One region of the Sporosarcina sp. FSL K6-6792 genome, then DNA from elsewhere that is predicted to be linked to it. Evidence: riboswitches for the same ligand, from Rfam matches in the RefSeq annotation. Region 1 holds a riboswitch; each other region holds the start of a gene.

Evidence for each region. A riboswitch is a leader RNA that binds a small molecule or an ion and turns the genes downstream of it on or off. The one in region 1 is predicted to bind cobalamin.
Region 2: another riboswitch for cobalamin. It lies ahead of mmgD (citrate synthase); the one in region 1 lies ahead of MKZ26_RS17090 (ABC transporter substrate-binding protein).
Region 3: another riboswitch for cobalamin. It lies ahead of MKZ26_RS14410 (hypothetical protein); the one in region 1 lies ahead of MKZ26_RS17090 (ABC transporter substrate-binding protein).

Annotation. Positions count from the first base shown of each region.
Region 1 is NZ_JBBOSA010000001.1:3,482,058-3,492,150, reverse strand. Features, by position in the region: gene MKZ26_RS17095 (FecCD family ABC transporter permease) at 1-657, opposite strand, end outside; gene MKZ26_RS17090 (ABC transporter substrate-binding protein) at 650-1,615, opposite strand; cobalamin riboswitch at 1,735-1,919, opposite strand; gene argS (arginine--tRNA ligase) at 2,593-4,260, opposite strand; gene MKZ26_RS17080 (DUF1934 domain-containing protein) at 4,257-4,700, opposite strand; gene MKZ26_RS17075 (transglycosylase domain-containing protein) at 4,860-6,917, shown strand; gene MKZ26_RS17070 (YwhD family protein) at 7,520-8,050, opposite strand; gene MKZ26_RS17065 (2-hydroxymuconate tautomerase) at 8,119-8,304, shown strand; gene MKZ26_RS17060 (YwgA family protein) at 8,602-9,108, opposite strand; gene MKZ26_RS17055 (HD domain-containing protein) at 9,121-10,093, opposite strand, start outside.
Region 2 is NZ_JBBOSA010000001.1:1,503,349-1,513,441, forward strand. Features, by position in the region: gene MKZ26_RS07140 (NAD(P)-dependent oxidoreductase) at 1-524, opposite strand, end outside; gene MKZ26_RS07145 (acyl-CoA dehydrogenase family protein) at 541-2,268, opposite strand; gene MKZ26_RS07150 (sigma 54-interacting transcriptional regulator) at 2,413-4,185, opposite strand; gene prpB (methylisocitrate lyase) at 4,288-5,196, opposite strand; gene MKZ26_RS07160 (bifunctional 2-methylcitrate dehydratase/aconitate hydratase) at 5,215-6,651, opposite strand; gene mmgD (citrate synthase) at 6,734-7,864, opposite strand; cobalamin riboswitch at 8,105-8,303, opposite strand; gene MKZ26_RS07170 (hypothetical protein) at 9,155-10,093, opposite strand, start outside.
Region 3 is NZ_JBBOSA010000001.1:2,940,935-2,951,027, reverse strand. Features, by position in the region: gene MKZ26_RS14430 (class I SAM-dependent methyltransferase) at 209-817, shown strand; gene MKZ26_RS14425 (alpha-hydroxy-acid oxidizing protein) at 895-2,052, opposite strand; gene MKZ26_RS14420 (translation factor GTPase family protein) at 2,627-4,567, opposite strand; gene MKZ26_RS14415 (hypothetical protein) at 4,688-4,864, shown strand; gene MKZ26_RS14410 (hypothetical protein) at 5,917-6,144, opposite strand; cobalamin riboswitch at 6,410-6,601, opposite strand; gene MKZ26_RS14405 (MFS transporter) at 6,743-7,975, shown strand; gene MKZ26_RS14400 (AraC family transcriptional regulator) at 7,981-8,970, opposite strand.

The sequences.
Region 1 (10,093 bases):
TTCTCCAAATAACATCGCATTTAATTCGCGGCGATTCAGCCACAGCATGAATGAACCTACGACGACGAATGGCAAAATCATCGTAATATAATTCCATCCCCGCATTGATACACTGCCGAGTAGCCAACCAATAATTTGACGCAACTCTTCCCCTGTGAGCGCTATCATAAGTGATAGTACAGAACCGAGGAAAGAACCGAAAATGATTCCAGTCAAAATAATTGTTTCCATTTTCATCGCTCGGTCAACGAGGCGTGCAAATCCAAGAACGAGGAACATTGTTAATGCAGCACCAACCATACTGAATATAGGAAGCGTATAAGTGCCTAAAAACGGGATAGAAATACCAAAAAAGAGCGTCATAACAGCACCGACCGAGGCGCCGGATGACACTCCGAGGGTGTATGGATCAGCGAGCGGATTTTTCAGCAACCCTTGGAAAGCAGCTCCCGAAATCGCGAGCGATGCGCCGACAAGTCCGGCAAGCACGACACGCGGCATACGAATCTTCCACAAAATATTGGTAGCTGTTGCATCCGCCTCCGCATTCCATAATGTACTAATCGGTATTTTCACAGACCCGATTGACACACCGAGCCACACCGCCACAACGAGTGCGGCGGCGGAAACGATGTAGGCAACGCTGGATTTACTCACCGAAAGCCTCAGGGTAGATGGCTTTTGCTATTTCTTCAAGCCCTTCAGCAAGACGTGGGCCTGTACGGCTCGTGATATTCTCTTTAACTTGAACAACAGCTTTTTCTTTAATTGCCGTAATCGTATCGAAACCTGGGCGTGCATAAACGTCTGCAACTGCCGTTTCGATATAATCATACAACACGATAATTACATCCGGATTACGGTTAATAATTTCTTCCGGAGCTATCATAAACCAGTCTTCCTGATCAGCAGCAATATTTTCAGCACCGATCATTTCTAGCATTTGATCCATAAATGTATTTTTTCCTGGTGTGTAAATGTCTGGTGCTGGCGATGTTTCAACGAAAACTGTTTTTTTATTGTCGACTGTTACTAATTTCGCCAATACTTCTTCTACTTTTGCTTTCATATCCGTAATGATTTTTTCTGCTTCTACTGTTTTACCAGTCGCTTGACCGATTGTTTCAATCGTTGTGTACGTTTCTTCGAAATTTGCTGCATTTTTTACAACAAAGACTGGGATTCCTGCATCGCGGATTTGTTGCAGTCCTTCTTTGCCTTTTCCAAGTCCTGATTCATGTGCAAAAACAATTTCAGGGTTCATGGAAACGATTTTTTCGACGTTGAAATCCTGGCCGCCGATTTTCTCTTTTTCAAGTGCTTCTGCTGGATAATCATCGTAGTCATTGACGCCGACAATCGCATCCCCAAGACCTAGTTCAAACAATATTTCCGTGTTGCTTGGCACCATAGAAACGATTGTTGCCGGTGCAGTTTCCAGGGTAATATCATTGCCAACCGAGTCCGTTAGCGTAAGTGGGAATTCAGCTTTAACCACTTCGGCTTCCGGTGTCCCATCTACTTTCGGCTTATCTGGTGTTGCAGCTGTTCCACATGCTGCGAGCAAGAATACTGCCAAAAATGCCGTTAATCCTAATTGCCAAATCTTTTTCATGTTGTTTTCCTCCTGTTTGTTCCAAATAAAAATCCCCCGTAATTGCTACGGAGGAATAAGCTGAGTAAAAATCTGGACGCACAGTGACGTCGATTTTCACTAATCCTATCCTCGTAGGGTACGTGTGATCCATAAAGGCAGGTCTCCTGGCTCGTGTTCAAGGCTTGCCGCGTCTTCCCGGAACTTTTTCCAGTGACACATTGCGACTAACTCACACTTACAGTGGCGGGACCGCGCCGGCATTGAACCGACTTCCCTTTTAACCCCGTTTTTAATGCGGGGCACCTTTATGTTTGGTATGTATTTTGTACAACTTTCAGTATACTACAAATTTTTATTGTGTCGATAGTGAGGGAGATTTGTAGATTTAGATATGTTGAATTAAAGAATCCCGTTGAATCTGTTGTGTCGCTCGATGATGAGAGAGTTTTAATTCGGCGTGTGAATTACAGATCGCTTGGCGCTTTGGGGATGCCTCTCGCCATGAGCCTGGATTGACGCTTCGCATCCAGTCTCATGGCTTCGGCTACCCCTTTGACGCGCTTGCGCTGGAGTGTACATTATTGAAAGTGATTTTGAGATGTTTGGACTGAGATTATAATGTGAGTACTATTTTATACTAATTTCATTGAAGAGAGACATACTACGAGCTACAGGTCTTTTCCCCGACAATGCAATGTGCATTCTATTATATAGACTATCCAGCGAAGGCACGCCTTCGTGGTAGCCGGAGCGATAAGACTGAAAGCGGTCTTCTTTCTGGCTTATCGCGGGAGGCATCCACAAAGCGTCGAAGCGATATAAGCAGGATTTCTAATTCATTCCAGGTAGTTGGACTTATTCAGCGGCCTTCCAAAAGCCCTTGTAAAAGAGCATGCATCGTATTCATTTGTTCAACATATAGAGAGAGAATATCTGCATGTGAAAAACGCCGTACTTGAGAGATAACAATCTCTCAAGTACGGCGTTCAATTTTATTACATCTTTTCTGGAGCAGAAACACCAATAAGTTTCAATGCATTTGCAATTGTTGTGCGTGTGATTGTAATTAGTGCCAGACGTGCTTCCGATAATTCGCGGTTGTCTGGATCTAATACTTTTTCTGCGTTATAGAAGCTATGGAATGTAGCCGCTAGTTCTTGGATATATGTTGCAACGCGGTGTGGTGAACGAATTCTCGCTGCATCACTGATTACTTGCGGGAAGTCACCGATTTTCTTCAGTAATTCCAACTCTTTTTCAGCTTGCAATAAAGAAACATTATCCACAGATACAGCCATGCCATTTTCATCAGCTTGGCGCAAGATTGATGAAATCCGTGCATGCGCATATTGTGCGTAGTACACAGGGTTTTCATTCGACTGAGAAATCGCTAGATCTAGGTCGAAGTCCATCTGCGAGTCACCTGAACGCATGGCGAAGAAGTAACGGACTGCGTCCAGACCAACTTCCTCAACTAGCTCACGCAAGGTTACGGCTTTCCCCGTACGTTTACTCATCTTGAACTTTTCACCGTCTTTATATAACTGAACCATTTGTACGACGCTGACTTCGAGCGTGTCATTGCCGTAACCAAGCGCTTCGATTGCCGCTTTCATCCGTGGAATATAACCATGGTGATCTGCGCCCCAAATATTGATAAGTTTATCGAATCCGCGGAACAATTTATCCTCATGGTACGCGATATCCGGCGTCAAATACGTGTAAGTACCGTCGTTTTTGATTAACACACGATCTTTGTCATCACCGAAAGTTGTTGAACGGAACCATGTTGCGCCATCTTCTTCAAAGACATGGCCGTTGGCACGTAATTTATCAAGAGCAACATCGATTTTGCCGTTTTCATACAATGAAGTTTCAGAGAACCAGACATCAAATGACACACGGAAATTCGCAAGGTCTGTTTTTAGCTTCTCTAATTCATGCTCCAGGCCATATTGGCGGAAGAATGCATAACGCTCTTCATCTGGCGTGTTGACGTATTTGTCGCCATATTCAGCTGCCAGCATTTTACCGATATTAATAATATCCGGTCCTTGGTAGCCGTCTTCAGGCATTTCTTTATCCAACCCGAGTGCTTGGAAATAACGTGCTTCAACAGAATTGGCAAGGTTGTGCACTTGATTTCCCGCATCGTTAATGTAGTATTCACGTGCCACATCGTAGCCAGCGAAATCGAGAACGTTGGATAGAGAATCACCAAGAGAAGCTCCACGTGCATGTCCAAGGTGAAGGTCACCTGTCGGATTAGCAGAAACAAATTCAACTTGGACTTTTTGTTTATTGCCAAAGTTTGAACGGCCGTAGTTCTCGCCTTGTTCAAGAACGGTCTTGACGATGCCGCCTAAGTAATCCGTTTTTAATTTTATATTGATGAAACCAGGACCTGCAATTTCAATCGATTCGATCGAAGTACCATCCGTATTTAGTTTTTCAAGAATCGCTTCCGCAATTGCACGCGGCGGCTTTTTCGCTAACTTTGTCAGTTGCATAGCAATGTTCGTCGCATAATCGCCATTGTCTTTGTTATTAGGCGTTTCAAGCATAATGTCCGGTATTGCCGTTTCTTCTGCCAAACCCGCATCAATTACAGCTTGACGAAGTGCCACTTTTACCTCTTGTTGAATCTGTTCTACCGCGTTCATATTGTTCCCTCCGTGTATGTAATAGTCAGTTCGTATGTTCCAAGAAGCGATCCTTCTGCATGCAAATCGTAATGCACATTGAAGCGTCCTCCGGAATTGTCTTCTTGCTCCTTGAAATCGAGCTTGTCCGTTTTGACAACTAAGTCAAACGTCGCCGGTCCACTGCCGTACGTTCCTGGACGTTCCCCAGCTGCAACAAATGGCAATCGCATCGTAACTGCACCACGACGCATAATAAGTGCGTCTGTAGAATCCAATTTAACAATTGTTTGAATCGACTTTCCACTTTGTTGTTCTTCATATTTCAAATAAGATTTGCCTGCTTTTTCAATCAGCAAACCTTTTGCATTCAATTCATGCTTCTCCTCGTCTTGGCCTGGATGGCGAATTGACGAATGGAGCTTAATCGTTACATATCGCCCTTTTTCCCGCGATTCCATATACTCACTGTCCTTTTCATGAAAACATCTTCTTATTATATCCTTTTTACGGTCTACATTTCAATCTATCCGAGCAATGCATGTTTTTACGCATATTCCGTTTAATCTGTTTCCATGCGTCCCATACTAGATGCAAAGATATGGACGGGACGGGATCGTATGCAACGGACAGTATATGTGAAACAGAAAAAAAGACGCTCGGCATTACGAAGGCTGTTGCTGCTATCCGTCACGATGATAATGGCGGTGCTGACCATCTTCCTATCGCTCAGGCTCTATGCTCAAATTACAGGTGCACCTTCTTTAAGCGTGCCAAAAGCTTCTGTCTTTCTTGATAAAGATGGCAAGCAAATTGGCGACCGGTTTTCCGCGGAACGACGGTACTGGGTAGACCTCGATGACATGTCACCGTTTCTAATCGATGCAGTCGTTGCGACAGAAGACAAGAATTTTTATAGCCACAACGGTTTTGATTATAGACGGATTGCAGGCGCCCTTTTGAAAGATGCGAAATCCGGGCGCAAAGTCGAAGGAGCCAGCACAATTACCATGCAATATGCGAAAAACTTGTATTTGACGTTTGAAAAGACATGGAAACGGAAAATCACTGAAGCACTTTATGCCTATCGAATGGAAATATTTTACGAAAAAGATGTCATCTTAGAAGGTTATTTGAATACTGTTTACTTCGGACATGGCATGTATGGTGTCGAGGCGGCAAGTAAGTTTTATTTCGGAAAGTCAGCAAAAGATCTGACGTTAGAGGAATCCGCCGTTATTACTGCCATCGCGAAAGGTCCTTCGGTTTATTCGCCTATTGAAAATCCCGAGAAATCGAGGGAACGAACATTGCTGGTATTGTCACTTATGGAGGCGCAAGGGTACATTACTGCGCGCCAAGAAGAACGGGCGACGAACGAACAAATTACGTTAAAAAACCGCGAATGGGCTGACTCTAAGCGCGTTGCCCCTTATTTTCTGGATGAAGTGTGGCGCGAGGCTGAAAAAGTACTTGTGGCAAAAGGACGCTATCCGGCTGAAGGTGGTTGGACAATCCGGACAACGCTGGATCCACTTCACCAACAAGCCGCCGAAGAAACGATCGCTAAATGGATGCCGGATAGCGGTTTACAAGTTGGGTTCATGTCGATAGAAACAGGAACGGGTGCAATCACATCGCTCATAGGTGGGATAAATTATACCGAAAGCCCATTCAACCGGGCGACCCAAGCAAAGCGTCAGCCCGGCTCGGCGATGAAACCTATTTTGTATGCAGCTGCACTCGAAGATGGGTTCAGTCCACTGACATTTTTATCGACGGAAAAAACCATTTTCACTTATGATGAAGGCCGTTCGACGTATGAACCAAACAATGTGAACGGTAAATTTGCTGGCCACCCTATCTCGCTTGCGCAGGCACTGGCTATTTCCGATAATATTTACGCGGTGAAAACGCTTGAAGATATCGGTTATAAGAAATTCAGCAAAATGGCTGAACGTCTTGGCGTTGACGGTGAATTCGAAGAATCTCCTGCAACCGCACTTGGCACTTCGCTTGTCACACTTTCTGACATGACGAATGCCTATAACCGAGTTGCGTCAGGCGGTATCGAAACAGTCCCAACGACGATTCTATCCATATCAGATGCAGACGGAAAAACGGTCTATGAACATCCGAAGAAGAGCAAGAAACATGTCATCAGTGAACAGGATGCATTCGTTCTCACTCATCTGATGACTGGTATGTTCGATCCAGTGTTCAACGATTATTCTACTGCCACTGGTTTATCTATGCGCTCAAAACAGACGCGGCCCTATGCAGCAAAATCTGGAACGACGATTTCGGATCAATACTTAATTGGCTACACCCCTTCACTAACGGCGGGGATTTGGACCGGATATGATGTCGGAAAGCAACTGACCGACACGACGGATAAAGCGGCATCGAAAAAAATATGGATCGACTTCATGGAGACCGTAAATCGCGGTCTTCCACCCGAACCGTTCATCCCTCCGAATGGAGTCAATGGCGTCATTATTGACGTTGACACAGGTGGTATCGCTGTAAATGAATGCGAGAAACAAAGGCTTGTTTATGTAAAAGAAAAGGATATGCCGCAAAAGCTATGTACGGATAAAGTGTTACGAGAACAGCGCACAGTAGGCGAAACTGACGGGAAGAAGTTTGAACTATTTCCGTTTTCATTTTTTGAGTGATTTTGGTGTTGAGGATATGATCGGTTCGCGCGGAATATGATCGGGCGGCGCTGGTTATGATCGGGTCGAGCGGGATATGATCGGGCGACACTCGTTATGATCGGTTTGCGCGGGATATGATCGGGTCGCGTGGGATATGATCGGGCGGCGCTGGTTATGATCGGGTCGCGCGGAATATGATCGGGCGGCACTGGTTATGATCGGTTCGCGTGGGATATGATCGGGCGGCACTGGGTTATGATCGGTTTGCGCGGGTTATGATCGGGCGGCGCTGGTTATGATCGGTTATCGCGGGATATGATCGGGCGGCACTGGTTATGATCGGTTTGCGTGGGATATGATCGGGCGGCGCTCCCGAATTCATCAAAATCAAAAAAGCTTTCCTCTCCCGAATTAAATCGGGGAAGGAAAGCTTTTTTACCGTTCAAGGCGTCCTGCTAAATGGTGTATCGCGCTTGGGTTTGTTTGATACGGTATTCATCAGGGAGTGCACGATTCCGGTTGTCCTAGCTTACAATTGCAAGCTGTGATTTCAGTGTACTGCCTTTCAAGCTGACATTCAACCTCGGATTGAGAAGTATGCGGAATTTGTCACTTTTTGTTCACAACTCCGGCGAATCCACACTCAAATCAACATGCAGTTTTGGTTCGCTTCTGTCCCACATTTCCTTGTTATGAGCAGCAAGGAATTCAGCTAAAATCTGCTTTGATTTATCATCCATATGATCAACAATGATATTCCGCTTCATCGATTTATCCATCCGATTAACGTGATCGGCAAGCACTTTATACCCTCGGCGTTTTTCACGATTAACGACCATTTCACACGCTGTAACGCCCGCATAATAAGGCCCTTGTTCGCGGAAATCGATTGTGACCCAGACAAGCCAATATGGTTTGCCACCTTCTGAATCTTCGCGGTTCAGCGTAAATTTGACACCGCGTTCTGTGTCGCTTCTAGCATGCATCGCACCTATTTCAATACGCGCAACGCCTTCATTGACATCGATAATAACAGGTGACACGTTTTCAAGTGACAACGAACCAATCCCATACCCGCCATGACCGTCAGTTGGATCGTCCTTTATAATTGTGAAACCCAATTTCTGTTTCGGTTTATTTTCATTTGTCATTTATTCGTCCCCTCCAAATCTGATACTATGTATACTATACCCAATATATACAGGGAGGGGGAAATGTAATGCCAATCGTAACTGTGAAAATGTTGGAAGGTCGTACAGATGAACAAAAACGTGCGCTATGCGAAAGAGTGACAGAAGCTGTTGCTGAAACAACTGGTGCACCTGCTCAAAATGTTTCTGTCATCATTGAAGAAATGTCGAAAAACCATTATTCCATCGCTGGAAAACGTCCAAGCGATCAGTAATTAATTTCAAAAAAGGCTGCCCCATGACGGAAAGTTTCCGACATGGGGCAGCCTTTTATTATTGTCCAGACTCCAAGCGTCAGCCCCTCGAGTCGCTTCTGTCCTAAAGATAAAGACAAAGAGCGTCTTTATTTTAGGCCATTCAGTAGGGAGGGATCGAACTGCATCCCTCCTACTTGTCGGGGCTTAACGACGCTTTCCGCTTGGGCCTGCAGGATGCAGGTCATGTAGCAGGGAGGGATTGAACTACATCCCTCCTTATTGCCGCAGGACGCGGCGAACTTAGGCTGCGTTCATTTACTGAACCGCGTACGTTTGAATTTCACTTATGAAGTCAAATGCAGCCGTCATCTCCTCCGCAGAGAAGTTCAGTTTATTTTTCACGATAAGGACTTTAGCGATTTGCTCGTCCTTGTCAAGATGATCAAAGTACAGCAATGTCGAAACGAGTTCGAGGAAACGGGAGCTCTTGACGTTCATGCTGTCGATGCAGGTTCCAAGCATTGCATGGGCATCACCTGCCATTTCGAGGAAACCCGCCCCCTCACCTGTCACTTGATAGCTATATTGGACGTACGATCCTTTGTCCGTACACTGCTCCGCCAGAAATCCCATCTCGCACAATTCCTCAATACGCAACGTTAATTCTTCCGAGTAGGGTCCGTACATGTGAAGCTCATATTTTTCAGCGAATGGGAAATTCATCTTTTTCGCAATATAAATCATTTTTTGTAACTTTTTTCGTCCAGTGACTTCATTTGCCATTGAGATGAATTGCACAATTTTAGCGTGTTCTGATAACACCTTCCCTCACACCTACCCTTTCAGCATATCTAAAATTCGGCCATACAGCGGATTTTGTTCTTTTCCTGCTTCCAAAACATCTTCCGGGAAATAGATTTTATGGTCTGTTCGTCTTTTACCCGAAATCGCATCTACGACATCCGATGAACGCGATAATTCGCTTAAGTCCCCATTTCGCATTTGTAAGTATATCGGTAAGCGTTCGTTTTCTTCACCTGGACCGTAAAAGTCGTAAGGTAAATCTGACGACGAATCTGTAACCAGGTAATAGGCCGGATCAATTCCTGCTTCCTTAAATAACTGCTCGAGTTCACCGATTTTCCGGTATTCTGTTGCCGGATCAAATTCTGCGTACTGGAACAATCTTCTATTGATAAACCGATAGCAAAGGTCCGACAAGATTGCGTCGTCTTCCTTCATCCACATTTGGAAATAGGTTAATAAAATACTTTCATCAAGCGCAATGTAATCTTCAAGCAGAAATGTCTTGTCGAAGAAAGAGCGGAAGTGGACAGGTTCTTGTTTAAAGATATACCCGCTTTCATGTAATTGCTTTGCACGATGTAAAATTTTGATCAAAATAACTTCAGCGCTACGTGACACTGGATGGAAATAGACTTGCCAGTACATCTGGTAACGGCTCATTATATAATCTTCCACTGCGTGCATACCGCTATATTTAATAACCGCCTGTTCTTCTGTAGGTCGCATGACACGCAGAATACGTTCCATATCGAAATGACCGTACGACACCCCTGTAAAATAAGCGTCACGCTGTAGATAATCCATCCGATCCGCATCAATTTGACTTGAAATCAGACTGACGACAAGCTTATCCGGATAGGTTTTCCCAATTATATCAGCCACTTTTTGTGGGAAATCGGGTGCCACACGACGAAGCACTGCATTTACTTCTGTGTCCCCTAACAAAATCGCTTGCGTAAATTGTTCATGATCGAGATCGAACACTTTTTCAAAGGCGTGC
Region 2 (10,093 bases), 2.0 Mb from region 1:
TTTATCAATTTTGCAATTGTACCACTGTCAATTCGCTCATTCACATGAAACAAATTTTCGCCTAGTACTGAAATAATTGGTAATGAACGCTCATAGTCCACCGCTCGGCCACCAACCATAAATGTCAATGTCCGATTTTCCGCACCTATCACACCCCCACTGACTGGTGCGGCTAAATAAGCAACTCCTTTCGCTTGTGCTTCCTCGCTTATGCGGCGATTCACTTCCGGCGAAACAGTGCTCGTATCAATCAAAAGAATATTTTCATCGCTTTGGTGAATCAACCCTGCTTCTCCTAAATAAACTGATTCCACCGCGGCTGTTGATGGTAAACTCGTCAAAATAATAGCGCAACGTCCTGCCATTTGTATTGCAGAAAGACCAATTATTCCGCCCGCTTGCTGAAATACAGTTTCAGCTAATTCACTTCGGTCATTTCCATAAACAGTGAATCCGGATTCCAGTAAGTTTTTCGCCATGGGCATTCCCATATTCCCTAAGCCGATCATGCCAATTTTCATCATCGAGTCCCCCCATATTTTAGACGTTATATCGAGCGCTTTCTATTATTCCTTGAACAATTTCTCTCTTCTTGATAAACATATTACTGTAAAGCGGAGCTGAGATTGCTTGAATTTCCATCAGCATAAGCCCACGACTTTCCTCATCGGGTAGAGCACTTGATACAAACGAAATAGCTGCTGTTTGAATACTTCGATACCCCTCTTCACAAATGACATCGGACATGAGCATCTTCCTTTTTTCCTCGGATTCCCCATTTTTAATTAGCGCCTTCTCAGTCCTTAGCAAAGCAGATTCCATGATGAATAGCCTTTCATTCATACTGGCTAGTAATCCTAAATACTCTTGTTCCTCTTCAATTGATTTCCCTAAAGGTCCAGCAAGCGCTTTCACGACAATTCCGATAAGTTGTTTCGCCTTTACTAAGTAGCCGTAATGCCGCGTCAAAGCATGCGTCCGATTGTCCACTTCGTTTTTTGCAGACCATAGTTGCCCCTTTTCGATTTTTTTCAGTACACCTTTAGCAATTGCAAGACGATTAATTTCATTTGTCCCTTCGAAAATTCGATTGATTCGGGCATCGCGATATAAATTTTCTACTTCATATTCCTGCATATAACCATATCCCCCGTGAATTTGCACTGCCTCGTCAACAATATAATCAAGGGCTTCTGAACTATTCACTTTATTTATTGCACAATCAATCATGAAGTCAGCGACAATTCTTACTAACTCCTCTACCGAATCAACAGATTGAAGCGCTTCATCCATTTCCCCCGCTGTTCGGTATGCCGCACTTTCTGCACCGAAGATTCGTACTGCCATATTGGCTACCTTTTCTTGGATCATCGTGAAGCCAATCAATGCTTTGCTGAATTGCTTTCGCTCTTTCGCATAAGCTACTGATAGATGTAATGCATGCTTTGCCGTTCCGATATTGGCAAATGCAAGTTTCAAACGAGCCATATTTAAAATATTCAAAGCAATATGATGCCCTTTCCCAATTTCCCCCAGGACGTTTCCAACAGGTATTTTGACGTCTTCCAAAATAAGAGTAGCAGTAGAAGAACCGTTAATCCCCATCTTTTTTTCCTCGGGTCCAACTGACACACCTTCAAATGTTCGCTCTACGATAAATGCAGTCATACCTTCGGCTATTTTTCCAAACACTACGTAACAATCAGCGAGATGGGCATTCGTTATCCATTGCTTTTCGCCATTCAATATCCAATCCGTCCCTTCTTTGTTCAAGACGGCAGTTGTTTTCGAATTCAAAGCATCCGACCCTGCATTCGACTCTGTCAAGGCGTAAGCACCAATCCATTCCCCACTTGTCAATTTCGGTAAGTACTTTTCCTTTTGGGCTTCTGTACCAAAATAGACATATGGCAATGTACCAACACCAACATGAATATTAAACGAAACGCTAAATGAACCGGCCGCACCCATTATCTCTGCAACGAGACCTGCAACCATTTTCCCTAACTCAAAACCACCATAGGCTTCCGGGACTTCAATACCAAGAAGACCGATATCCCCAGCTTTTTCAAAAAGTACGCGAACATCTTGATTTTCTATCGACAAACCTTTTTCAAGTTGAGGCTTCACGTCCAGTTTCAGAAATTGTTTGGTTGTTTTAGCAATCATTTCATAGTCGTCTGTAAAATCTTCGGGTGTAAAATAGGAATAAGTCATACTACTATTTGTTAAATTAGTATCTGAGATTAAGTGTTGTATCTGCTCCATTTCTCATTCCCTCCATTCAATGTTATATATTGCAAGTTGCATGCCAATAAAATATCGGACGGAACACAGATGTTTCTAAGCAATGGAAAGCGCCAACTGTCTAAGTGACTAGACAAGTTGACGCTTCTAGTTAGCAGTTTGCAGTTATAACTGATAACGAGATAGTTTATTATAAAGAGTTGCTCTTGTAATGCCGAGACGTTTAGCCGCTTCCGACTTGTTCCCGCTTACTTCTCTTAATACTTTTTCAATGATATTCTTCTCTTCTTCCTCATGCACAAGTTGTCTTACTTCATTTCTATCGCTTAACGACGAGGAAATAGTCATATATTCTTGTTTCTTTTCTATTCGAAAAAATTCGTTTGGCAAATCACTCATTTTAATATGGGATTCGCTTGTCAAAGCAAATAATCTTTCCAATACATTAATTAACTCGCGTACATTCCCTGGCCAATGATATCGAAAGAATAGTTGCATGACTTCCTTATCAATCGTTTTCCCCTCACTATCGTACATTTGACAAAGAGTGGGTAGCTGTGCAGAAATAATCAGTGGGATATCACTTTTCCGCTCCCTAAGTGGAGGAATATTCAAGGGGATCACGTGAAGCCGATAATATAAATCTTCTCTAAACTCGCCTTCCCTCACCATTTTTTCAAGGTTTTTATTTGTAGCTGTAATAATCCGGAACTGGACCTGGATCGGTTCAGTTCCACCAATCCGTTCCACCTCTTTTTCCTGAATCACCCTAAGAATTTTCACCTGTGTCGCAAGGGGCATGTCACCAATTTCATCCAAGAAAATTGTCCCCATGTGAGCAAGCTCAAATTTCCCTGGTTTCCCTCCTTTTTTCGCACCTGTAAACGCACCTTCCATATAGCCAAATAGCTCTGATTCGATTAAGTTCTCGGGAATCGCTGCACAATTAACACTGATAAAACGTCCACTGCTCATCTTACCCGTATCATGTATCGCCCTTGCAAATTGCTCTTTTCCAACACCACTTTCCCCAGTGATCAAAACGGGAGCCTTAGACTGTGCTGCCTTTCTTGCAAGCTTCTTTGTATTAGATATCGCGGGACTCTCTCCGAGAATATCTTCAAAAGTGAACCGTTTCTGTGCAGCAACTTTGCCCACCTCAATCGACGTTTCACTCCCTTTTCGTTGCTCTAACAAATCTATTTGAGTGATAATTTGCTGGACTTCAGAAACGCCTTCATAAATAAGCATACCGACGGCCCCAACAATACGACCATTTTTCCAAATCGGCATTCGGTGAACAACCATTTTTTGCCCCTGCAGCCAATGGATTTGATTACGCTCAGGGATACCCGTTCTAAGGACAATTGGTATCCTTGTATTCTCAATAACATTTTCTACTGGAAGGCCAATAGCCTCCTCCTTAGTCACGCCAACATAGCGGCTATAGTTTTCATTGAACAATTGAATCACACCCGCTTCATCTACAATCGTCAATCCTTCATAAGCCGTATCAAAACATAGTGTATACCACTCGATTGTCTCCTTTGATTTTTCAAGTCGTTGAAAAAGGGCTTGATTAATCTTCAGCAGTTCTATTTGTGTGATTACTCCTTGGAGCATGCCTGTCTTCTCACATACGACATAGGTTGGACATCCATCCAATTGCTTCACTGGGAAATCTTCATTCACCGATTGGAAGACTGCACTAATAATAGAGTTAATCGGTTCATTCCAACCTATCCCACTCTTAATAGTAGCAAGACAATCCCCTATTGTGACGACTCCGATTAGTCGTTCATGATCCACAACTGGCAGTTCCGAACAATGTCCTTCGGAGAGCAAACGTAATGTTTCTCCGATTTCATGGTCCTTTGTCAACACTTGCGGATATTCGCTCATCCATTCTTTAACCTTATAATAATCTTCTTTTACCATTTCTCATCATCCACCTTTTGATAATGTGAAAAGGCGATGATCCATTCTCCAGCAGGCCTTACCTCCATGCCTTAAAGAACGAATCATCGCCGCTATTCAGTATTACTGCTCTTTTGTTAATACGGTCTTCGCTATTGACTCGTCCAATGCTTCAAATTCATCATAAGAAATAGTAACGTATAATTCACTTCTCGTTTGCATATCAGAAAGTGCTTGTTCTTGTGAGCCCTCATTGATGATTTTCTCAAAAACACGTTCATAGGCTTTGGCAGCAACTCTTAATGATGTGACTGGGTAAATCACCATATGGAAACCCATTTCAGCAAATTCATCGGCGCTATAATAGGGTGTTTTTCCAAACTCAGTCATATTTGCAAGCAAAGGAACCGAAATCTCTTTGGCAAACAGTCTGAATTCCTCTTCTGATTGAAGAGCTTCCGGGAAAATAGCATCCGCACCCGCTTCCACATATGCCTTCGCTCTATCAATCGCTTGCTCTAAACCTTCCACTGCGCGCGCATCTGTTCTCGCAACAATAAGAAGTGTCGGTGCAACCTGTTTCAACACTACTATTTTCTGCACCATTTCTTCAGTAGAAACCAAGTTCTTGCCATTCAAATGGCCACATTTCTTAGGTAACTGTTGGTCCTCTAATTGTACTGCTGCAACATTCGCTTCTACCATTTCACGGGCTGTCCTTGCTACATTCAATACACCACCAAAACCTGTATCGATATCAACAAGCAGCGGTAAATCGGTAGCACGCACTATATCCCTTGCTCGCTCCGCAACTTCAGTTGACGTCACAATCCCTAAGTCTGGTAAACCACGACTAGCCGTATAGGCGGCCCCCGATAAATAGAGTGCAGAAAATCCGGCATCTCGTGCAATAAGCCCTGCCATCGCATCATGCGCACCAGGGATTTGAACGATTCCTGATGCATGCATGATTGAATGGAATTTCTTAGCTAATGTCTCTTGTGATGATTGTTGATCAACAATCCATGCCATTGTCATTTCCCTCCTCTCTTAAAGCAAAAATAAGTCGACAAATTCTTTGACGTTCATCTGTTCTAACTTACTTTGGCTTTCGCACGCCACTTCTATTTCTGTTCGCTTCTTTTCAGGGTAATGAGTCATCAATGTAGCCGAAAATTTCTCGCGTATTTGAGGAATAGCTTCCTCTCTTCTAAAGCGATGACCAAGCGGATACTCACTTACAACTTTCTCTGTTGTGGAACCGTCTTTAAATGTAACTTGAACAGCATTGGCGATCGAGCGCTTGCTCGGATCGAGATAATCTTTACTATACTGCTCGTCCTCTACGACAATCATTTTATTTCTTAATTGATCGATTCGTGAGTCATTTGCCACGTCATCTTCATAATGATCTGCAACAACATCGCCATATAGTAAACCAAGTGCCGTAATGTATTGGATGCAATGGTCACGGTCAGCGGGGTTGTTAAGCGGACCTACTTTATCGATAATCCGAATAGCAGATTCATGTGTCGTGATTGTAATTTTTTCAATATCATCAAGTCGCTCCTTTATCTCCTGATGCAGGATAATGGCACATTCCGCCGCTGTTTGCGCATGGAACTCGGCTGGATACGATACTTTAAACAGTATATTCTCCATCACATAAGAATCTAAAGGACGTGCCAGTGTTAATTCCTTTTGATTGTATAAAACATCTTGGAATCCCCACTCCGGAGCGGATAGCGCTGTCGGGTAACCCATTTCGCCTGTCATTGCCATCATCCCCAGTCGTACACCCCTACTCGTTGCATCTCCTGCTGCCCACGATTTTCGTGAACCGGTATTAGGTGCATGACGATACGTTCTAAGGCTTGCGCCATCAATCCAGGCATTTGTCAACGCATTATTTATTTCTGTACGTCCCCCGCCAAGCATTTTGGTGACGACCGCAGTTGTAGCAATTTTGACGAAATGAACATGGTCAAGTCCAACACGGTTCAAACTATTATCTAATGCCAGTACGCCTTGGATTTCATGTGCTTTAATCATCATTTCCAATACATCACGTACAACAAGTGGTTTTTTTCCTTCCGAGAGACGTAAACGGCTTAGATAATCCGCTGTAGCTAAAATGCCACCTAAATTATCGGACGGATGACCCCACTCAGCAGCTAACCATGTGTCATTATAATCGAGCCATCGTATCATGCAGCCAATATTAAATGCGCCTTGGACCGGGTCCAGTACATACGATGTACCAGGTACACGACTGCCATTTGGAACAATAGTACCCGGTACTACAGGTCCTAGTAATTTCGTACACTCCGGATAGCTTAATGCCAATATTCCACACCCGATTGTATCTATTAACACATTATGTGCTGTCTTATATGCTTCCTCGCTTGTAATTTCTTTATTTAAAACATAGTCCGTAATTTCCTCTATCAGTGTATCCATTGTCATTTGTTCTTTCAATTTCAACATCTAACTCTTCCTTTCCGCTTTCAATTTGTTTAGAATAGTACTAAGTGATGCCTAGTGTATCGCTGTTGTGGTGAACGGCCAGTTACAACTCCCCAGTTGAATGATTGCTGTGTCGTTCGCCTATATAATGAACCCTTGGACGGTATAAACGATTATTTTCATGTTGTTCAATAACATGCGCACACAATCCTACTGTTCTCGAGCCAAAAAAGATTGGTGTGTATAATGGGATTGGAATGCCCAGCATCCAATATACCGGTGCCGCGTAATAATCTAGATTTGGATAAAGTCCTTTCTCTCTTTCCATTATGGTTTCTCCCGCCTCACACATTTGGTAAAGGAGATCGTCACCCTTTAGCGCACATAACTCCTTTAACGCATCCTTCATTACCAAGGCCCTTGGATCCATCTTTTTCATATAGACTCGATGACCAAACCCCATAATTTTCTCTTTATCACGTAAACGCTTTTCTAATAACAATTCAAATGCGTCAACAGAACCGGCCTCTAAAAGCATATTCATGACTGCTTCATTCGCTCCTCCATGTAAATAGCCCTTTAAAGAAGCAACCGCTCCAGTCAATGCACCATATAAATCCGAAAACGTCGAGGCAATTACCCTTGCGGTGAAGGTGGAATTTGGCATTTCGTGCTCGCTATAAAGTAGTAGCGACTGGTCAAAAATAGATTCTTCCAACTCTGTCGGTTTCCTCCCTGTGATCATATAAAGGAAATTAGCACTGTATGACAATTCTTTCAACGGGAGGATTTGTTCCTCTTCCTGTAATATGTGAAAGCTGTTCGCAATTATTTCCGGAATTTTGCCAAGTAACTCGTAAGCTCTTTTTTTATTGATAGCTAGAGTGTGCTGATCAATTTCCTTATCATAGCCCGCTAAAACAGATATCCCAGTTCGCAATGCGTCCATTGGATGTGTCTCTTTAGGCAATGCTTGCAAAACCTTTGTGACACCTTCTGGCACACCATGCTCTTTTTTCAATTTATCTGCCACACCTGCTTTTTCAGTATCAGACGGCAAGGTATTTTCCATTAGCAAGTGGACAATATCAAGATACCCTTTGGTTTTTGAAAGCTCGATTAAATCGTATCCTTTGATAATAATCTGACCCAATTCCGTATCGAGCAGCGAAATGGATGTTTCAGTGGCAATCACGCCTTCAAGTCCTGGTAAAAATGTAAGTGTATTCGTCATACTATTTTCCCCCAATCTGAATGGTTATGACTCTGAGATTTGTAAACGCTTTCACTTCACCAAAAATTATCCTATTTGTAGCTGTTCGCAGCGCTTCCCCTTATTTCTGACCATAAAAAAAACAACTTCATAAGAGAAGTTGTTAAAGAGCGCCAGAATCCCAACTAAAAGAAAGCTGCCTGTTAAAAATAGGCATAGCTCATCCGCGCGTCCTTAACACCCCCTATCCTCGTAGGTCAACATGTGTTATAAAAAGAGGCAGGTCTCCTGGCTAATGATCATTGCTATTCGTACCTTCCCACTTTTTTATAAAAAGCAGTGGTTTAAACGAAATCGCTCCCATTTACAGTTGCGGGACAGCGTCGGATTCTCACCGAACTTCCCTTTTAAGCAGACCAATACATCAGTATTAATCCGCACCTATTTTTACACATATTCAATTATCGAAATATCCCCTTGACTATAACACAAACTTTTAAATATTCCAATTCTTTATTCATATCTAATTTCTATTGTTGCAGAGAGGCATTAAGTATACCGACTTCAAGAATGCGTAAACAATAATTGGATACTCTTTTCATTTATCGTCACTTATCATTACTATTACATAAATGGGAAACGTGTATCCAATCCCCATTTACACACTATATATGTTGAATTAAAGAATTCCATTGAATCGCTACGGCGCTAGGGGATGCCTCCCGCCATAAGCCAGGGCACTGAAAAAGTACAATTCCCTTCAATCCCGTTGATTTCCGTTCCGAGCGGACGCTTTCCGCGGGCACGGCGGAGTCGCCGCTCTTCACTACAATCAACTAGTTCTTATTATAAAAAAGAACTTTTTCAGTTTTCTCTTAATTCGGGGTGTGGATTGTAGAGCGCTTGGCGCTTTGGCGACCCCTTTGCCGCGCGTGCACTAGGGTGTTCATTATCGAGAGAAATGTAATTTCGAGATGTATATGCTGAGATTATAAGGTGATTACTAGTTGATACTACTTATAGTCAAGAAAGACGTGCTCCAACTTACAAATTGCATCACAGATAATGAAAAGCTCTTTCTCACATAGACCATCTAGCGAAGGCGCGTCTTCGTGGTAGCCGGAGCGATAAGACTGAAAGAGGTCTTCTTTCTGGCTTATCGCGGGAGGCATCCACAAAGCGTCAAAGCGGTATTAGTGGGAATCCTAAACCATTCCAAGTGCTAATGCTTTTTCAGTGACCTCCCAAAAGCCCTTGTAAAGCGCATACGCCGTATTCATTTGTTCAACATATATAATTAATTAACTGAACCTATATATCTCCTAAATCGACAATTTCCCCTGTCACCGCATCAACACATTCCGCCGCATCCAACAAGCCGCAAAGAATATACTTACCTGCGAACTCGTCATATACATAAGTCGGATCAAGCGTAATATAGGGTATCATTTTCTCAAATGCTTCTTCAGGTGTTACGACCGCGTTTGCGGCAGGCAGAAAGGCTTCAAAAATCTCAAACATCGAGCCATTATCAAGATAATTCAGCACCTTCATCGTTTCCGGATTCATGAAAACAACTACTTTTCGATTAAAAATCATTGGGTTTTCTTCATTTATTTCACAATGCGCTTCGATAAAATTCTCTTGACAACGAAGTTGGGACAGCTTCCACTTCCCTGATTCATCAGGATATTCAGCTCGTAGTACATCCCGAACAACTTTTTTACTACGTTCAATTTGATCAGCCGACAACGTCAGTTTTTTACCTGCGTCGACGTTACCGAATGCTTCTTCTACGTTTGCTTCGGAAACAATTGTGATTTCTTCACGATCAATATTTTGTTCTAACGGTTTATTCCATTCGATTACTTCATCAATTTTAACTTCTGAACGCTCATGTTCCATAAATGGGATGATTCGGGCCCCGTCAACCGTTACGTACACTTCTTCCATTGCATAGACGGGAACAAAACGTTTTTCAGTTTCAGATGGAAACTTTATAAGTTGAAGCTGTTTTTTGACGATTGGTTCAATTTCTTCAAGTGTTAACGTGAATTTTGACTGCTCAACGAGATTTCGCGAAGGCATCGTTCCGTATGAATGATAAGAAGTCAGCTTGCCAACATCATCAAATTCAACTTCAATTATACAGCTCGGAGAAAAATAGATACCATCGATGTCTGATGTAAATTGAAACCCATTTGCATTCGCTTGCGTTAGTTTGAAATCCTGTTCGTACACCAATCCAGT
Region 3 (10,093 bases), 540 kb from region 1:
GGAACGGAAATCAACGGGATTGAAGGAAATCGTACTTTTTCAGTGCCCTCGCTTAGGGCGGGAGGCATCCCCAAGCGCTGTAGCGGATTTAAAGGGAATCTTTATTTCAACTTATCTAGAATAAAAAACTTGGGCATGTTTTCAAAATGTCCAAGTTTTTTTCGGGTGTTTTGATACAATGGGTATAAACAAGTTGGGAGAAATGGCTATGTATGATAAAGAATGCGATCGGTTACTGCGCATTAATACTGTTGGAGTGCGTGAATGGCTGCATCAGTCCTCTCATTATAACCGCTACGAAGCGACACCCTATAAGGCATTGGATGATTTTTTTGAGGTCTATGAATTAAAGAAAACCGACAGATTAGTGGATTTTGGGTGTGGCAAAGGCAGGCTGCCATTTTATATACATAATCGATGTGGTGTTTCGGTTACAGGCATTGAAATGAGCGGGCAACTGTATCAAGAAGCACTTGAAAACCAAGCAAGTTATATGCAAAAAGTCAAACGGTCAAACACGTACATCAGCTTTGAATGCTGTCTGGCAGAGGAATATGAAGTGGAGGCGGAGGATAACCGGTTTTATTTCTTCAATCCGTTTTCAATCCAGATTTTCATGACGGTTATTGCTAACGTTCTACGGTCAGTCGACCAGCACAAGCGATCTGTAGATATTATCCTTTATTATCCGACGAGTGATTATATTGAGTTCCTTGAAACAAGCACTCCTTTTGAGCTGATAAAGGGAGTAAAGGTGTCCAGCATGCATGAAAAAGATCCTAATGAACTTTTTTTGGTGTTTCGACTTGGAGATTAATTGGACAAAAAGTAAAGCCACGTTCCAGGCGGAACGTGGCTTTACTTTTCTCTTATAGATGAAGTATTTCGTTATCTTTAAAAAGCTTTAGGAGAATTCGTTGTTAGTAAGTTGCGAAGATCTTTTAAAGCAGAAACGCCCGATAATGAAATGGAAACTTTCATTTCTTGAAGGATATTCTCCAATACTTTTTCAACGCCTTTTTGTCCATCTACCGCTAATCCGTACACGAATGGCCTGCCAATTAAAACTGCATCAGCCCCTAGTGCAAGCGCTTTGACAACATCTGTGCCCCGACGAACTCCGCTATCTAATAGTACAGGAATTTTGCCTCCTACCGCTTCTACGATTGTTGGTAGGGCATCAATACTAGTAATAACCCCGTCAAGCTGACGTCCGCCGTGGTTTGAAACGATAATGCCATCAATGCCGTTTTGGATAGCAAGCTTTGCATCTTCTGGATGTAAAATCCCTTTTAAGAGGATTGGCAAGGACGTTCTTTTCTTTAACTCCATGACTTTGGCCCAACTTAGTGTAGGGTGGTAAACATTATCCAGTATCCCTTGAATGATGGAGTCAAAATCGTTAGTTGGAATGGAGGACAAAAATACCGGATCTGTTTCATAGTTCGCTTTGCCAAAGCCTAGCTTCAAAGGGGAATATTGATTGCGTACGTCCTCTTCACGCCATCCCATCATCACTGTGTCAACTGTTAAGACAATGGCCTCAAAACCAGCTTCCTCGGCTCTCTTAACCATGCTATAACCAATTTCATCGTTAGTGCTTGACCAGTAGAGCTGAAACCATTTTGGACTGTCGCCAGTAGCTTCTGCAATCTCCTCAATTGAAAAACCAGATACTGTACTTTGAATGAATGGAATGCCAAGCGTGGCTGCTGCTTTAGCGGTAGCAATCTCGCCCTCTTCATGTGCGATTTTTTGCATGCCCACAGGTGCAATTAATAGAGGAAAAGGATATGTATGGCCGAATAATTTTACAGACGTGTCCAATGTAGAAACATCATTTAGAAATCGAGGGACAATGGAAAAATTTGAAAAAGAGGAGACGTTTTTTCGTAGCGTCTCTTCGCCACCCGCCCCGGATTGGATATAGCCGAATGCACCAGCGGGCATCTTTTCTTTTGCAGCCGCTTCTAATTCTTTGAATGAAACCGGAAATGATTCATCAGGTGTGATGTTTTGTAATAGTAAGTCGTTGTTTCTAGTTAAAGTCAAATCGATTCATACCCTTCATAAGGAAATTGGTTTTCTTTTAATAAAAAACACTTGAATCTTTGAAATAAGTTTTACTAGCTGGCCGTTCTTCTAAGAAGTTTTTCATAGAATTAATAATAGTAGTAATCGTATATTCATTTGAAATTAAAGTCAATCGCGATTTATTTTAAATAGTCTAAAAGTACAGGTGGTCTGTGCTACATGAATAAAACAACAATGGGTCACGTCTGTTGATTAACCATTTATTCGAATAAAATACTGGTGAGCAGGGCTTGGAATAATCCATTTTCACTGGATCATTTCCGGTTCGCTTTTGGCGAATTAATCACGACATATTTACCGTGAGGCAAGTGTGGCTAGAAGTGACTCCGTCACTTCTAGCCACACTCTTTTCAGTAATCCTGTTGCGAATAGTTGCCTGTCGCATTCCTACATGTCTAGACGTCCCGGTAATCGTATAGAAGTCATTCTATCCAAAGCAGTCCAAAGTCAACTATACACATAGCGCCCAGTAGGTTATCACGTTACTCACTGGTTACTTTGGTTAATCAACAGACATGACAATGGGTTTTATTTATAAACAATGCATTGCCTTCTCGGCTTCATCCCACGGAACGGAATAGCCTTTTCCTTTGGTCAAGAAAATGGAAGTGGACGAGTATTCGGGATCCGCTTCTTTGTTATAACCGATTTCTTCAATGACTTGTTCCTGGTTATGACAACGGTCATAGCCCCCGAATAACAGGCTAAGCGTCCCTTTACCATGGGTGAATGAAGCAAAGACGGTGCTGTAATTCATAAATGTAGCAACTGGCACACGCCCTTTTACAATAACTTTTTCGCCAATTGTTTCTGGTGCGTCAAAGCTGCCATGTGCTTGTTGAATGTCTGACAGCACTCTTCCCATATTATCCAAGTCCACTTTTATTTTGAAATCGTAGTAGGGTTCGAGCAACGTATTGGGAACTTGTTCTAAACCTTGTCGCAGTGCCCGGAAAGTAGCCTCTCTAAAGTCGCCACCAGATGTGTACTCGTTATGACTTCGGCCTGTCAGTAACGTTACTTTGACATCTGTGAGAGCTGAGCCGGTTAATAACCCATGATGCTCTCGTTCGAATAAATGGCCGCGTACTACGTTTTGGTGACCAATAAGTAAATCGTTTGCATGGCAGACGTTGTCGAACTGTATGCCACTATTCCTTTCGGTTGGTTCAATTAAAAGATGTACTTCCGCGTAATGCCTTAAAGGCTCAAAATGACCATAACCCGTTACGGATGTTTCAATGGTTTCCTTATACAGGATTTTAGGTTCACCGAAGGAGACTTGAATCGAAAAACGCTCGTTAACAATTTGTTGGAGTACTTCGAGCTGGATGACGCCCATAACGTGAACATGAATTTCTTGAAAATGTTCATCCCAGAAGACGCGCAAAGAAGGATCCTCCGCATCGAGTAGGTTAAAACATCGAAGTACTTCTTTCACATGGATGGCAGCGTCAAAAATAACTTTTGACTTAAGGGTAGGCATCATGTCAAAGGTCGCTTTTTCTTTTAGCGCTCCGACACCGTCACCAATGGATGCTTGCGTTAACCCAGTAACGGCGAACAGTTCACCGGCATGAACATGGTCGATTGCTTTGAACTTACTACCGTTATAGACGCGTATCTGTGTCACTTTCTCCGTGAAATCTCCATAATTCACTCCATCCCTGACACTTAGCGTACCGCTTAGTGATTTAAGGAAAGTGACCCTATTCCCACTGTCATCATGGCGGATTTTATAGACCTGTGCAGCGAAATCACTATCATCATCGTAAGAAGTTGTTGTCAATAAATCGAGTTTCTCGAAAAACGCCATGACACCAATGTCCTTGAGTGCAGAACCGCTGGAGAGGGCGAAGATTTTATTGTCGCTAATCATTTTCTTTAATGTTGCAAGCCACAAATCGTTGTCGTAACCTGATTCCAAATAGGTCTCAAGAAGTGCTTCATCACGTTCTGCGATAAATTCAATGAGTTCATCTTCCATAATTCCTTCATTGAAAGAGGATGTAAGGTCACAGATGTCTTCCGATAGATTGGTGCGAATTTCATGGAGTACACTTGCAATGTCGGTTCCTTCACGATCCGTTTTATTGATGAAAAAGAATGTAGGTACCCGATGTTTGTGGAGCATTTGCCACACGGTTTCCGTATGACCTTCCACGCCATCGCTTGCGCTAATGATAATAATGGCATAATCCATTACTTGAATTGCGCGTTCCATTTCAGGAGAAAAATCGACGTGTCCAGGTGTGTCGATAATGTAGTAGGTAGATCCGTTATAGGAAATGGATGCCTGGTCTGCAAAAACCGTAATACCTCTTTCTTTCTCAATTGTATGGCTATCGAGGAAGGCGTCTTTATGGTCCACGCGCCCTCTCTGTTTAATGCTTTTTGTATGATAAAGCAGTTGTTCAGAAAAAGTTGTTTTTCCTGCATCTACATGTGCAAGTATGCCAATTGTTTTATACATGATGTCGCTCCTGTCCATTTCTTGCTACTACCAGTAGTATAGCAAATCTGAATTGGGCGAATCACCTTAAATAGGTGTTATACTGTAAAGACAAACTGAATGTGAAGGAGGAATCAGATTTTGAAATATTCAAGAACGAAAATGGAACAGCTTGTAAAGAATGATAAAGAGCTGTCAAAACGTCTGAAACAGATAATGGCAGAGCTTGACTTAGAGAAGAGTTTTGCGTTAAAAGCGTTGTATCATGCAGATGTAAAAGACGGTGGTACGCATCAGAGGAATTATCAGGAACTGTAAGTACATTAAAAGCGTGGAAAGTCTATTATGACTGCCACGCTTTTTTTGATGCCTTTTTCACTGGATCATTTCCAGTCCGCTTTCGGCGAACTATTCATAACATCTTTACCGATGGGCAAATGTGGCTAGGAATTGCAGTTCATTGCTCCTAGATAATCCTGTCGCATCCCTACACATCAAGACATCTCGGTAATCATATAGAGGTCGTTCAATTCAAAGCAATCCAAAGTAATTGTACAAGAAGCGGCTATATATGTTGAATTAAAGAATCCCATGGAATCTGCTGTGTTGCTCAATAATGAGAGAGCTGTTATTCGGGTTGTGGATTGTAGATCGCTTGGCACTTTGGGGATGCCTCTCGCCCTAAGCCTGGATTAGCGCTTCGCATCCAGTCTTACGGCTTCGGCGACCCCTTTGCCGCGCCTTCGCTAGGTTGTATATTTTCGAGAGAAATGTAATTTTGAGATGTATATGGCGAGATTGTAAGGTGATTACTATTTGAACCTATATAAATTGAAATAAAGAATTCCATTGAACCGCTACGGCGCTAGGAGATGCCTCCCGCCATAAGCCAGATGAGGTATTCTTTAACCTATCTGGAATAATATCTTGGAATTAACTGTATAATTTCTGCAAAGAACGCAGAAATTATACAAACCGAACTCTTCGTTGTTCGGTTGGCTACCCCTGTTAAGGCGCCTTCGCTCAGTATATATACCGGATTCAACATATATAATTATAGTCCAGAAATCCACAATCCAGGTTGCAGATTTCATCCCAGCTAATGAAATGCGCTATCTCAAATAGAACACCCAGCGCAGGCGCGTCTTCGTGGTAGCCGGAGCGATAAGACTGAAAGTGGTCTCCTTTCTGGCTTATCGCGGGAGGCATCCACAAAGCGTCGAAGCGGTATAGGCAGGAATTCTAATTTGCTCTAATTATTAGGGCTTTTTCAGTGGCCTCCCAAAAGCCCTTGTAAAGCGTAAACGCCGTGTTCATTTGTTCAACATATATAGTGTTGGATTCAGTTATTTACTGGTTGGTTTTTCAGCTTAATCTTCTGGTGAACCGATTACTTCGTGTTTGATTTCATCGAATGCTTTTTGGAGGTTATGTGAATAAAGTTTTTTTACCTCTTCGTTTATAGTCGTTGTTTTTCCAATCTGTTCTTCGTAATAAGAAAAGGTTGAAGACAGTGATTGTGATTCGCTTATGATGAGGTTTGTCATTAGGACATGTTTGAATGCATCCAGATAATATTCTTTTGTTCCAAGTTTCATTGGCTAAAATCCCTTTCTTTTATGGAAATAAAAAAGCATCTTCCTAGTTAAACGTAAGGAAGATGCTAGTATGCGTAAATTTGTATGGTCGCTTGTTGCCGTAACGAATGGTTCGTAAACAGAAGTACACTATTGACTGCACAGTGAAATAAGAGGTATTGAGTCCTCTTATGTTTCTTTTGTATTACGTTCTTTCGTACGGCGGCTTTTACAAGAAATTGCTCGATCATAGCCGCACTTAACACCTCCTATCCGCGTAGGGAATTGGTGTGTACTGAAATAGGCAGGTCTCCTGGCTCATGATCATCGCGTTCTTTTCCCTTCCCATTCGTAACGAACAGTGGATTTGAAAAGAGTACTCCCATTTACAGTTGCGGGACAGCGTCGGTTTTTCACCGAACTTCCCTTTTAAGCTTTTATACAAACGTAAAAAAGCACCTAATTTCTACACGTTATTCAGTTGTGCTTTTACTATAACATACATATTGTCTGACTTAACACGATTGCTAAACAAGGGGTTCATTAATGGCCCATTACCGCAAATTTGGACAAGAAAATGTCTATCCCTCTTACTATAATCAAGCTGGGGGGATAGAAAATGAATAAAATAAAAACAACAGATCCATATCGAGTTTATATTTCTACATGCTTCTTATCACAATTATTTTTCACATTTATATTTACGGTGAACTTGTTGTACCATGTGCAAACTGTGAAGCTTGATCCGCTTCAACTTGTGTTAATTGGGACCGTTTTGGAGCTTTCCGTTTTTCTTTTTGAGATTCCAACTGGGGTTGTTTCGGATTTAAAAAGTCGGAAGTTATCTTTAATAATTGGGTATATATTAATAGGAATCGGTTTTTTAATTGAAGGGGTATTTCCCTATTTTGTAACAGTGCTAGTGGCTCAAATTGCATGGGGGATTGGCTATACATTTACTAGCGGCTCTCAGCAAGCCTGGATTGCAGATGAAATAGGGGAGGAACGTGCTTCACTAGCGTTTATAAAAGGGGCAAAGGCAGGTAATCTTGGACAAATTATAGCTATTCCGCTCAGTATTTTAATGGGCTATTTTATGATTAACCTACCAATCATTATCGGCGGGCTATGTATGATTGGATTAGCCGTCTATTTAATGATTTTTATGAAAGAAGAAAACTTCAAACCGTTAGATAAAGAAGGAAGAATATCTACGCTTGGAAGTATGAAGGAGAATGTGGGCAATATTATTTCCTATTCCAAAGCGAGCTTCATCATAAGGATGCTATTTCTCATTTCTTTATTTATTGGGTTTTATAGTGAAGGTTTTGACCGATTATGGATCGCTCATTTTTTGGAGGTCTCAAATATATCTTCGTTAACGAATGAGAAGTTAGTTGTGATAATGGGGGGAATTCAGTTCATTGTCGTGCTTATTTCCTTTGCAGCACTCCATTTGATGAATCGAAGTGCTATCCACCAAAATCTAAGGCAGATTTATGTTGTTCTTTTGGTGGCCAGCTTCTTCATCGTCATTTCATTAATTGGCTTTGCATTCTCAACGTATATGATCAGCTTGCTAATTTTTTATATAATCATTCAAGTGACAAGGCAAGTCATGTATCCATTAGAGGATATTTGGCTTAATAAAATTATTCCTGATTCCTCTGTACGTGCAACATTCTTTTCGGTTAAGGGACAAGTGGACGCCATTGGTCAAATTGGAGGTGGTCCGGTAATTGGGATTGTAGCATCGAGCTTTACGATAAAAATTGCTATCATTGTTAGTGCAATTTTGTTAACTCCTGTATTACTTTTATATAAAGTTGTCTTAAACAAGTCTAGAGAGTGAATCGATCACTCTCTATTTCTTTCTTTGATCGGCAAGTAAATTTCCATATATATTTTTTCATAATCCCAGTCATGACAGTGTTCATCGTAATACTCAAAGTCATAGCATGTTTCATCGACTTCATAAAGAGATTGAGGTAGCCAATCTTCTAAAATATAGAGCCAAGTTCCCTTGATGGAAGAGACAAACTGTTCGACTTCAACAAGTGGAGTCCTAAAAACCGCATAAGTAGCATCTGGAATTTGCAGTTTTGTTAGTCCAGCAGGTAGTTGAACATCTCGATCATAATTTACCGCGAATAAATAAGTAAATCTATCTTCTAATTCGACGCTACTAAGATTGATACAATATTCTCCATGTTTTTTGGGAGACAATGCTTCGTACAGAGTGCTTTCGATTGATTCATCCGGGGAAATTCTTTGGTCCCAAAAGGCAGGTGCATCTCTTGTGTAAAAGACATTTTCGATAACACTCTCAAATGTTTTACCCGCAATAGTAAAAGCTGGTTTCTGAACAATTTTAGGTTGCATAACAATGCCACCTACTTTTTTTTGCCTAAGGCTCAAAAGGTCAATTTTTTGAGGCAATGATAGCGGACAGTGGAGCCTATATAAGCTTGGTGGACTGCCAAAAAATTTCTTGAAAGCCTTTGTAAAGCCAGAATGCGTCTCAAATCCATAATCTAATGCAATTTGAATTATTTTTTCGCCTTTTACTAATTCATATAACGCGTATTGCAGTTTTCTTTTTAAAACATAGTCCATAATTGTATAACCAACATGGTTATTAAAAATCCTATAAAAATGATAAGGAGAATAACCGACCAGTTTAGCTAGTTCCTCAGGTTTAATGTCCTCTTTAATATGGTCTTCCACATAATCGATTACTTGCTGCAATAAAATTAACTGTTGGATATCAATCGCCTGCCTCTTTGCTCTATAAATAGCTATATATGTTGAATTAAAGAATCCCATTGAATCTGTTGTGGTGCTCAATAATGAGAGAGTTTTAATTCGGAGTGTGGATTGTAGAATACTTGGCGCTTTGGGGATGCCTCTCGCCCTGAGCCAGGGCACTGAAAAAGAACAATTTCCTTCAATCCCGTTGATTTCCGTTCCGAGCGGACGCTTTCCGCGGGCACGGCTTCAGCCAATCGAACAGCAAAGAGTTCGATTTGCCGTATTTCTGTGTTCTTTGCAGAAATTAAGGCATTCTTGCCCCGTGCTCCCAACGCTAGCGCTTTTGCTCGCAAAAGCCGTTCTTCGTAACGGCTCTTCCTGCGGGGTCTTCAGCTCGCGCTGTACCCGCCGGAGTCGCCGCTCTTCACTACAATCAACTAGTTCTTACTATAAAAAAGAACTTTTTCAGTGGCTTACCCTGAGCCTGGATTGGCGTTTCGCATCCAGTCTCACGGCTTCGGCGACCCCTTTGCCGCGCCTGCGCTAGGTTGTTCATTATCGAGAGAAATGTCATTTTGAAATGTATATGGCGAGATTGTAAGGTGATTACTAGTTGATACTACTTATATTCAAGAAAGACGTACTCCGGTTTGCAGATTTCATCACAGATAATGTAATGATCTTTCTCACATAGACCATCTAGCGAAGGCGCGACTTCGTGGTAGCCGGAGCGATAAGACTGAAAGAGGTCTTCTTTCTGGCTTATCGCGGGAGGCATCCACAAAGCGTCGAAGCGGTATTAGCAGGATTTCTAATTCATACCAGGTATTAGGACTTTTTTTAGCGTCCTCCCAAAAACCTTTGTAAAGCGCATACGCCGTATTCATTTGTTCAACATATATAATCATCCCTAACAGAGGGAACTGTCCTATAGCAACTCTATCATTTAGAAGGGGAATGTGAATACAATTTTTGGGCTATAGGGACTCTTTTTTATTTTGGTAATACGTTATAAAAATAGGATAATCAAAGTTTGAGAAGTTATTTTACTATGATCCAAGATTTGAATGAAAGTACAACAGGCACATGATGCATCCTTCATTTCTTGTTAATGGTGTATTTGGTTAAGTTAAAAACTAACCAACAGTTACGTTTAGTGTTAAAATTTGGGTAATGGGAAATTGATTGAAAACATAAGAAATAAACTTACTCGATCTTT